Regions from separate parts of the Reinekea sp. genome, predicted to be linked through region 2. Evidence: predicted binding sites of a transcription regulator. Region 2 holds the regulator's gene; each other region holds the start of a gene.

Region 1 (3,283 bases), on a different contig from region 2:
TACGATCGGGACTCTTATTTTCGGTGCGCTGGTTTGCAGATAGATCCCGACAAATGCCGAGATAATGGCATAGGCTGGCATCGGCGCGGCGAATGGCGGTCAGATTGATCGATAGGGGAAAGGGCTTGTTCTGACCGCGGATCGCTATTATTTCGCCGCGATAATGACCCTGAGACCCCAGCTGCCTGGATATACTCTGGGCCTGCTCAGTGTGAATCAGATGCAATAGGGGCCGACCTACCCAATTACCCTGCGGCTGCGCAAAGATCTGGCAAAACATCCTATTGCACGTGCGCAGCCGCTGCTGCACATCGAGCATAAAGACCCCTTCGGTGCTGTTGTTAAACAGGCTCGATGACAGGGTGAGGTTTTCCTGCAATTGCATATCTTGGCTGATGTCTCGGCGCGTCCCGATCATCCGGGCGGGCCGGCCTCGCTGGTTGCGTTCAGTAACCTTGCCGATGTCTTCGATCCAACGCTGCTGTCGTTTATTGGGCAGTCGGACCCGATATCGGGCCTGATAATAGTCGGTCTCGCCGCGCAGATGCTGCTTCAACGCCTTGCGGACCAGTGGCATGTCCTCAGGCAGGACATAGTCGGTTAGGACAAATTCCTTGCCATTGAGGGTGTCGCTATTGCCAAAAAATTGCGCGGTGTCGGAATGATAAACCCGGTGCAGCAACAGATCCCAGTCCCAAAAGCCTAACCCCGAGGCCGTCATGGCCAGATTAAGCTGCGCCTCACTCTGGGTCAGCGCTTGATTGACTTCCTTGCGCAGTTGAACTTCTCGACTTAGACGGTGATTTATCTGTTCGATGTCATGGGTGCGCTGGTTGAATCGGTTGAGTAAATCGCTCTGATTGTCGGTCAAGAGTTGGGTTAGACGCTGCGACTCCAGCTCATGGCGAATATTGCGCATGGCCAGCTGGTGGCCTAGCGCCGCCGCAAGGCTAAAGAGTGCCATCAGTGGCAGGTGCACCTGTATCAGGAGGGGGTCATCGGCCTGAAATAAGAACGGAATCGGGACCAGGCCAATGGCGCCATCGGTAATGGCCACTAAGCGGCCGTGAGAATAGAGGAACAGACTCGCCAGGCCGCCCTCAGCAATGGCCAGCGTCAAACAGAGCCCGCCCTGTTGGGCAATTGCGGCCCACAACAGCGCATTGACCGAGATCAGTAGCGTGACGATGGGTACCGGGCTCCACAGGGGAGCAGCGTTCAATCGTCGTTGACAGTAGGCATTGGTCCTCAAGGCGCATAGGGCCAGCATGGACACAGCACCGGCGCTCCACTGACCGATTTGCGGTAAGTCATTGAACAGTTGAAAGACCCCACAAGCCACGCTGACCAACAGCGTCGACCACCAAAAATAGCGGCCATTGCGCAGTAAAATTTGTGCACGTCGGTGGTGAAGCGTTTCGCTGTCAGTGACCATATCCCGGCTTTCTAGCGTTGTTTACAGCAGTATAGGCAAGGAAATTTGGCAGGCGGTGCGGAAAGTCGACTTAATTGATTACCAAAAGAGTGGAAAAACGCGGCCGCTGGATGCCTAAGGCAGATGAGATTGTTCAGACCATCTGCTACACTTCGCCTGTTTTTATATACAGTAGCCCAATTATGACCTCCTTGCAGCTCGACTTGCTCAACCCACAACAACACGCCGCCGTGACCAGCGAGAGCCAACATCTATTGGTGCTGGCCGGAGCGGGTTCCGGTAAAACGCGGGTATTGACTCACCGTATCGGTTGGTTGGTTGCGGCGGGTCTGGCGTCGCCCTTTAGTGTTCTGGCGGTGACCTTTACCAATAAGGCCGCCAAAGAGATGAAGAGCCGGATCGAGGCCCTCTTAGAGACTCCGGCCCACAGCCTATGGGTCGGCACCTTTCACGGCCTGGCGCATCGGCTGTTAAAGGCGCACTGGCAACAGGCTAAGTTGCCGCAAAACTTTCAGGTGATGGACAGCGACGATCAGCTGCGGCTGGTCAAACGTATTATCAGCGAATTGAACATCAGTGATGAACGGATTGTGCCCAAGCAGGTGCAGTGGTTTATCAATGGCCAAAAAGATGAGGGGCGCCGCGCCGCTTATGTGATGTCGCACGGCGACTGGTATGAAGACACCCTAAAAGAAATTTACACCCGCTATGAGGCGATCTGCCAGCTCAGCGGTTTGGTCGATTTTGGTGAGTTGCTGCTGCGTGCGCATGAGTTATGGCTCAATCAGCCCTCGGTCTTGGAGCACTACCAGACTCGCTTCAGCCATATTCTGGTCGACGAGTTTCAGGATATCAACGAGATCCAATACGCTTGGTTGCGGGTCTTGGCCGGCGATCGATTGAGCCTAACCATTGTCGGTGACGATGACCAATCGATCTACGGCTGGCGCGGTGCCAAGGTAGAAAACATTCAGACCTTCGATGTCGACTTTGAGGGCGCCGAAGTCGTCCGCCTAGAGCAGAACTATCGTTCGACGGCGACCATTCTCGAGGCCGCCAACACGGTAATCGGCAACAACCAGGGGCGCCTGGGCAAGGATCTATGGACCGATGGCGATAAGGGTGAACCGATCCGACTCTATGCCGGCTTTAATGAGCAGGACGAAGCGCGCTATATAGCCGATGAAATGAATCGGTTGATTGAAGCGGGAACCAACCCAACCGATATTGCCCTACTGTATCGTTCTAACGCCCAATCGCGGGTGCTCGAAGAAGCCCTGATTCACCTCCAAGTGCCCTATCGTATCTATGGCGGAGTGCGTTTCTATGAGCGGCTGGAAATCCGCAATTCGGTCGCCTATTTGCGGCTGATTCTGAATCAGCAAGACGATGCCTCGATGGAACGGATTATGAACGTGCCGCCGCGCGGGATCGGCAATAAGACGCTGGAAACTCTGCGCATCTTGGCGCGTGAGCAGGGCTGTTCACTCTGGCAGGCGGCGCAAATGGCCTTGGACAACAAGGTCCTAGCGACCCGAGCGGCCAATGCCCTGGTCGACTTTATTAAGTTGATCGTTGACCTGACCGAGACCGTGCTGGAACAGGATGATCTGGGCGCGATGGTCAAACTGGTCAATGATGCCTCCGGGATGATCGAATACCATGAAAAAGAAAAGGGTGAAAAAGGCCGTACCCGGGTTGAGAACCTCAACGAACTGATCAGTGCCGCCCAGAGTTACACTACCGAAATCGATTTTTCAGCGCCGGCGGAACGACTGGCGCAGTTTATCAGCGAAGCGTCGCTCGATGCCGGCGACAACCAGGCCGATGAGTTTGAGGACAGCGTGA
Region 2 (3,283 bases):
GGTATTAAGCTGCTCCCTACGACGGTTTTGCATCATCGCCACTCCGGCGAGCTGATGGTTGGCATTCTATTGATACAGGATTTTATCGCCATCTTGGTGCTGTTGGCCATCGAAAGCTTTGGTCAAGAGACAGTTAATACCTGGACCCTAATCAAACCCTTGGTTATGTTACCGATCTTGATTCTGGGCACACTGGGCGCGGTCAAGTACACCATATTGCCGCTCTTGAGTCGCTTCGACCGATTCCACGAATATATCTTCTTGCTGGCCATTGGCTGGTGTTTGGGGGTTGGAGAATTTGCGCACCTGATCGGCCTGTCCTATGAAATAGGCGCCTTTATCGCTGGGGTTAGCTTGGCCAGCAGTCCGATTTCTCAATACATTGCCTTGAATCTCAAGCCCCTGCGCGATTTCTTTCTGATCCTGTTTTTCTTTACCTTGGGTGCTCAACTTAATCTCCAAGTATTGTCGACAGTGATGATCCCGATGGCGATCTTGACCGTGCTGGTCTTGGTAGGCAAACCGATTGTGTTCCATTCTTTGCTGTTACGGCTCAGCGAAACCAATCACCTGGCCTGGGATATAGGTTATCGACTGGGCCAGATATCGGAATTTTCACTGCTGGTGACCTTTTTGGCACAAGGTTCCGGTTTGCTCTCCGAAAAGGCCGCGGTATTGGTTCAGTCCACAGCCATAGCAACCTTCGCCCTGTCCAGCTATATCATCGTATTCAATTTCCAGAACCCGATCGCGGTCTCAGACCGACTTCGACGAGACTAGCTTATAGATCTCATCATGGACCTCTGACGGCTTAATCCGGTGGATCCGAGCCTGCTTACCGGCATGCCGACGGGCCACCGTCTCGGCGCTACTTTGGGTGCACAGCCAGATGATATTACCCGCCAACTGCTGAAGGGTCTGAAGTTGCTGGCGGGTATTCTTATGCCGAAAGCGCGCGAACAGCCCCTGCCGGCTGAGCTGGCCTTTGAATAGACTGACCGGTTCCTGTTCCGACCCGGTGCCGCTAATCCAGTGTCGACCAATCAACTTTGACTGCTTGAGCCATTTTAAACCGGGAATCCAATAACGTCTCAGCCCGCGCACTGAGCCGGCATCGATTAGGATGTAACGTTTGATATTGCGCAAGCCCGCCAGACCCAGTAACACCATTTGCGAGCCAAGGCCGCGTGCCACCAGAGTAAGGGGTTGACCGCTCTTCTCCTCAATAAAGGCGGTCACCGACGATAGATCGAGGGCCGCCATCTCTTCGATGTGATTTAATTGTGGCTGTTTATTTTTTTTAGACGAGCCGTGCGCGCGCCAATCCATCAGCCAGACCGAAACGCCCTGGGCCAGCAGTTTGGCAATCACTGGCTTACACGGTCCGTCAGTCCACTGCCAATGACTTTCGAACACATCGTGGACAAACAAGACCTGATCCCCGTCTGGGTTTCGGTTGGCGTGTAAATGAATCAACGCAATTTCAACCGAGTTGTCTTTGCTCTTATTCGGCTTCAATGAATAAGAGTCTTCGAAATGATCTGCTCGGACTTCTGCGGAGATAAGTTCCACTGGAAATAATTGACTGCTACTTTTCAAACGATTTATCCCTTTACAGCCGACCTTGACTGTATATAATCACATGTACTGTACATAATAACAGGCGCTAGGTTATGGAAAAACTCACGGCAAGGCAACAGCAAGTTCTCGATGTCATCAAAGATCACATTGATGATACGGGATACCCACCCACAAGGGCAGAAATCGCCAAGACTCTTGGCTTTAAATCGCCCAATGCCGCCGAAGAACATATTAAGGCACTGGCGCGCAAAGGTTATATCGAAATTGTTCATGGCGCCAGTCGTGGTATCCGCTTACCCGCGTCTGAGACCGGGTTGCCGGTTGTTGGCATGGTTGCCGCAGGCTCCCCAATACTGGCCGAAGAGCAAATTTCCGAATATTTTGACCTGCCCAAGGGTCTGTTTCACCCTAAAGCCGATTTTATGCTGCAGGTTCAGGGCCTCAGCATGAAGGACATCGGCATACTCGAAGATGACCTGATTGCGGTCCATAAGACCGACCGGGTACGCAACGGCGATATAGTCGTGGCGCGCGTGGGCGACGATGTTACCGTTAAGCGTTATGAGAAAAAAGGTAATCTCGTTACCCTATATCCTGAAAATGCCGACTTTAAGCCGATAGTGGTGAATGTGACGGAACAGGACTTTGCCATCGAAGGTCTTTATGTCGGCGTTATTCGTCGTTCAATTCACTAAAAAGTGGCCCAAACGGCTGATCGTCAGCCGTTCTAGCGTATTAGTCGGGTGTCGGCCAATCGATTACCGACGCGGATTTTTTGGCGATCAACTGCAACATGTCCTGATGCGCACTTATCTCTTCTGCCGTTGGGACAATTTTAACAAGGTCGCCCTGCACCGTTGCTAAAGCAGATAAGTCTAATGCATTGGCGGCTGCCGGCACTGGATCGGAATCATCCAAGAGCAAGTCAGTTTGACCACCAGTCAGCATCAGGTACACATCGGACAGTATCTCTGAATCGAGAATTGCGCCGTGCAATGTGCGGTGGGAATTGTCGATGCCATAGCGTTTACAGAGCGCATCGAGTGACACTCTCGAGCCTGGATGTTTTTCTCGCGCCAGCTTTAACGTATCTAATACCCCACAGACTGACTCCAAGGCCTTAAAGGTCGTGCCCTGCTTATTGGCCAACAACTGATATTCGGCATTGAGAAACCCCATGTCGAAGGCCGCATTGTGGATAATCAGTTCAGCGCCGTCGAGCCACTGCCACAATTCATCGGCAATCTGGGTGAATTTGGGTGCATCTTTGACCTGCTCATTGGTGATGCCGTGAATAGCGACAACCTCTTCGGGGATATCGCGTTCAGGATTGAGAAAATAATGCAGTTGCCGCCCGGTCAAGCGTCGGTCGATCATCTCCAAACAACCGATTTCTACGATTCGATCGCCTTTCTTGGGGTTCAATCCCGTTGTTTCTGTATCTAATACGACCTGTCTCATGATTTCCCCATCTTATCCATAGCGTGATTGGCCAGGCGGTCGGCCAATTCATTCATCGGGTCACCCGAATGCCCCTTAACCCAATGCCAGGATACTCGATATCGACCCATTAACTGGTCGAGTTCCTGCCACAGGTCCTTATTTTTAACCGGTTGCTTGCTGGCGGTCTGCCAGCCATTCTTCTTCCAGCCCCGAATCCACTGGGTAATACCCTGCTTCACATATTGCGAATCGGTGTACA
Region 3 (3,283 bases), on a different contig from region 2:
GCGATCGCCAACCAGATCGGCGTTTTCCGCCTGCATGGGTAAAAAGCCCTTGGCGCGCAGGGTTAGGCTGACCACCGGATCGATCAGCTGGGTCTGATCAAGCTGCAGCTGCAGTAAGGCTAGCCAGTCGCTTTGCCGGTAACAGCCGCGCACCGAGGGTATCGTTAACAGACTCCTGCGGCCGTCACGGTGCGCCAACCTAATCAGTAACTTTTCACACACCCGCTGACGCGAGAGCAGATAGGCTTCGAGGTTTAACAACGCGCGGCGCAACGGAAACAGCAGACCGCGCGCCTGTTCGGCGTCATAGTTGAGATGCATCACCTGCGCAAAACGCTCGGGCAGCTTAAAACTGACCGGCGGTCGGTTGTCGGTTTCCAAGCGCTGCAGGCGTTCAATCAGGTCTATGCCAAAGCGATAACCAAGCTCCTTGCGCGGCGTGCTCTTGAGCTGACCGTATTGGCGAATGCCCATGGCTTGCAGTTTATCGACCAATGGCGCCGGCAAGCCGAGCTGTGCCACTGTCAGCTGGAGCAGGTTTTGTTGCAGAACCTCGATGTCGTCGCTGCACAGGCCAAGTCCGGCCTCGGCGAGAATACGCGCCGCCGAGGGCGTATGGCCGGTCGACATACGGTATTCGAAGCCGCTGCTGTCGAGGCGCTGAGTCAAGTCGTGCCAATAGGCATCTAGGCCGGCAAAGAGCGGCAGCATGGAACCGACTTCGAGCAGTAAGCCCTGAGGTGGCAATAGGCTGATTTGCGCCGCCTGATGGTAGCAGAGCAGGGCCAGTTGGTTGAGTGACTCGCCTTCTAAATGGCTGTCATAGTCGGCGATGGCGCAGTCGGCGAGCAAGCAAAAGGCGGTCTTCTTGTTCATGCCGACCCTTACACCCTGGCTGACGGCGGCGGCGTTGCATTGCACGATGGTGTGCTGACCGGGAATCAGCAGCAGTTGCGGCAGCGGTCGCGGGTCGGCCATAAACTGCGCTTCTAGGGCTAGGCGCGGAAAGTGAATATGCAGCCAGAGCATGTTAGCAACCGACCCGATTGAGCGGCAGGCTGATCTGTAGATCATTGACCGGCCAGCCGGCCCGGCGTTTGATGATATTAATCCGGCCCTGGGCGTTAATCGCCAGGCGCAACGACGCGACGCTGGGCTGATTTTCAAATTGGCTCGGTCGGAGCATAAAGACTGCCACCCGGGCGCTTTCGGCGGCCAGCTGGATGCGCCGCATCAAGGCCTTGTCGAGCTGCGTCAACCAGACCACGGCGGCTTGGCAGCCGCCACTCTGAAGGCTTTTTTCCAGGCTGTGGCAGACATCGACCGGCCGGCTGGTATGGGCCAGCAATAGGCGCCGGGTATTAAAACCCCAATGCTGTAGGGCGGGGACACAGGGTGGCAAGGGCACATTTAACCAGAGTTGCCAGCGCTCGTCCTGCTGGCTTAATCGGGCCAAGGCCGGCAGCAGCAGGCGCAACTCGCCGCAGCCGAGCTCAGGGTAGAGGATCTCTGTCACAGCCCCTAAGGGCCAGCCATGACCCGGCAGCAGGGCATCCAGCTCGGCATAGCCGCTGCTTATGGCGGCGACGGTCGTTTCCCGTGCGTCCCGCGCGGTCCAGATCCGACCCTGTTCGGTCAGGGTGTCTACTAAGCTCACGCGAGGAAACTCATGGCGCATGCCTTTTGCTGTATGGATATACAGTATAGCGAAGCGCGATTGATTTGCCAGAGAATAAAAAGGTTGCATTCATCTTGATTAAATATACAGTTGTATATTATTTACTTGAGACCGGCCCATGACTGAACTACTGCCGCGCTATAGCGCCCTAGAAGAATGGGCCAACAGCCTGACCCACGGTATCGGAACCGTCCTAGCGATCGTTGGTCTGGTGGTGCTGTTGATGGTGACGATCCCAACCGAGGATCCATGGCAGGTGGTCAGTGCCAGTATCTATGGTACGACTCTGGTGTTTATGTTTTTGGCCTCGACCCTCTACCATGCCATTCAGCCCGCGCCGATCCGCAAGGTACTGCGTCAGATCGACCATCTCGCGATTCTGTATCTCATCGCCGGTTCCTATACCCCCTTTACCCTGATCAATCTCAGGGGCGTCTGGGGTTGGTCGCTGTTTGGTGTAGTTTGGGGTTTGACCCTGATCGGTACCGTGCTGCAGCTGTCGCCGGCACGCAAGATTAAGGCGCTGATGGTAACGCTCTATTTGCTAATGGGTTGGGCGGTACTCGTTGCCATTAAGCCGTTAATCGCCAATATGGCGCCACAGGGTCTTACCCTGTTGGTTGCTGGCGGCCTAGCCTACAGCGGCGGAGTGGTGTTCTATGTTAATAAACGCATTCCCTTGAACCACGCCATTTGGCATCTCTTTGTCCTCGCCGGTGCCACGCTGCACTATTTTGCTATCCTGTTTTATGCCTTCTGAGTACCATTCGCCGTTCGAACGGCCGCACCCCTAACGCAATCTAAGGATTGGCTGACCTTGAGTTGGCCAATCCTTATCGCTCTACGCCAGAAGAGGGATCGCTTTTCTCGGCCATTAGCATTAGAGTGAAAAATAAAACTATGACGGCAACCAAACTCTACGATCTCGATCGAAAACGGCATTATTGGCAACGTAACTCTGGGCTCTGGCTGTTAGCGGCCGTGCTGGCCGTGGGGGCCTTGTCGAGCCTGTTCGAAATAGGCTATCGCCAGGGCTATGAGCGGATTCTCGAGCAAGCCCAACGCCAGGCTGACTATGAGTTGGCGTTGCAGGTCCAGATATTAGAGAGTCGCTTGGAAAAGTATCGGCTCTTGCCCGTGCTCATCGGCCGGCATGGCGATCAGCGCAATTGGTTGCCCGATCTAGTGGATGGCAATGTCGGCAGCGTCTGGCTGCGTCAGGTGCGCTATCTCAGTGGTGCACAGAATGTCCTGCTGCTGGCAAAGGATGGCCGTATCATTGCTTCAGCGCAGGATGCCGAGGCCTCATTGCCTGTCCTTGAACTGGGTAAGTTGGCCCAGGCCCCGGCTCAGGGGGTGTTGGGCCGGCAATATATCTATGTCGACCAGGAGACCCAACTGTACGGGTTCTCATCGGATTTACAGATCAATGGGACTGCCCGGGGCGTATTGGTGTTCCTGCTTGATCTGGCCCCGGTGTTTCAATCCTGGACGCTATCGGCCTCGGACATCATTGCCCAAGACGCCAATCAACTGATTACCCTGTCGAGCGAACAGCAATGGATTGGCCAGCGGGCCGACCAAATTGATTTTTTCACCGACCAG

What was found. The regulator LexA, encoded in region 2, represses DNA repair genes until DNA is damaged. The targets are predictions, from matches to a motif close to TACTGTNTANNTANACAGTA.
Region 1: a site for LexA is predicted at 1,590-1,609, ahead of uvrD (DNA helicase II). Genes of this name have one in related genera too.
Region 3: a site for LexA is predicted at 1,685-1,704, ahead of imuA (translesion DNA synthesis-associated protein ImuA). Genes of this name have one in related genera too.

What each region holds. Positions count from the first base shown of each region.
Region 1 covers NZ_CEYAVF010000034.1:16,943-20,225, forward strand. The annotation lists gene AC4FIC_RS12725 (putative bifunctional diguanylate cyclase/phosphodiesterase) at 1-1,435, opposite strand, end outside; gene uvrD (DNA helicase II) at 1,618-3,283, shown strand, end outside.
Region 2 covers NZ_CEYAVF010000004.1:101,975-105,257, reverse strand. The annotation lists gene AC4FIC_RS03090 (cation:proton antiporter domain-containing protein) at 1-780, shown strand, start outside; gene AC4FIC_RS03085 (alpha/beta hydrolase) at 757-1,599, opposite strand; gene lexA (transcriptional repressor LexA) at 1,674-2,276, shown strand; gene dnaQ (DNA polymerase III subunit epsilon) at 2,317-3,042, opposite strand; gene rnhA (ribonuclease HI) at 3,039-3,283, opposite strand, start outside.
Region 3 covers NZ_CEYAVF010000021.1:31,101-34,383, forward strand. The annotation lists gene AC4FIC_RS09755 (Y-family DNA polymerase) at 1-1,029, opposite strand, end outside; gene imuA (translesion DNA synthesis-associated protein ImuA) at 1,031-1,657, opposite strand; gene trhA (PAQR family membrane homeostasis protein TrhA) at 1,797-2,438, shown strand; gene AC4FIC_RS09770 (sensor histidine kinase) at 2,579-3,283, shown strand, end outside.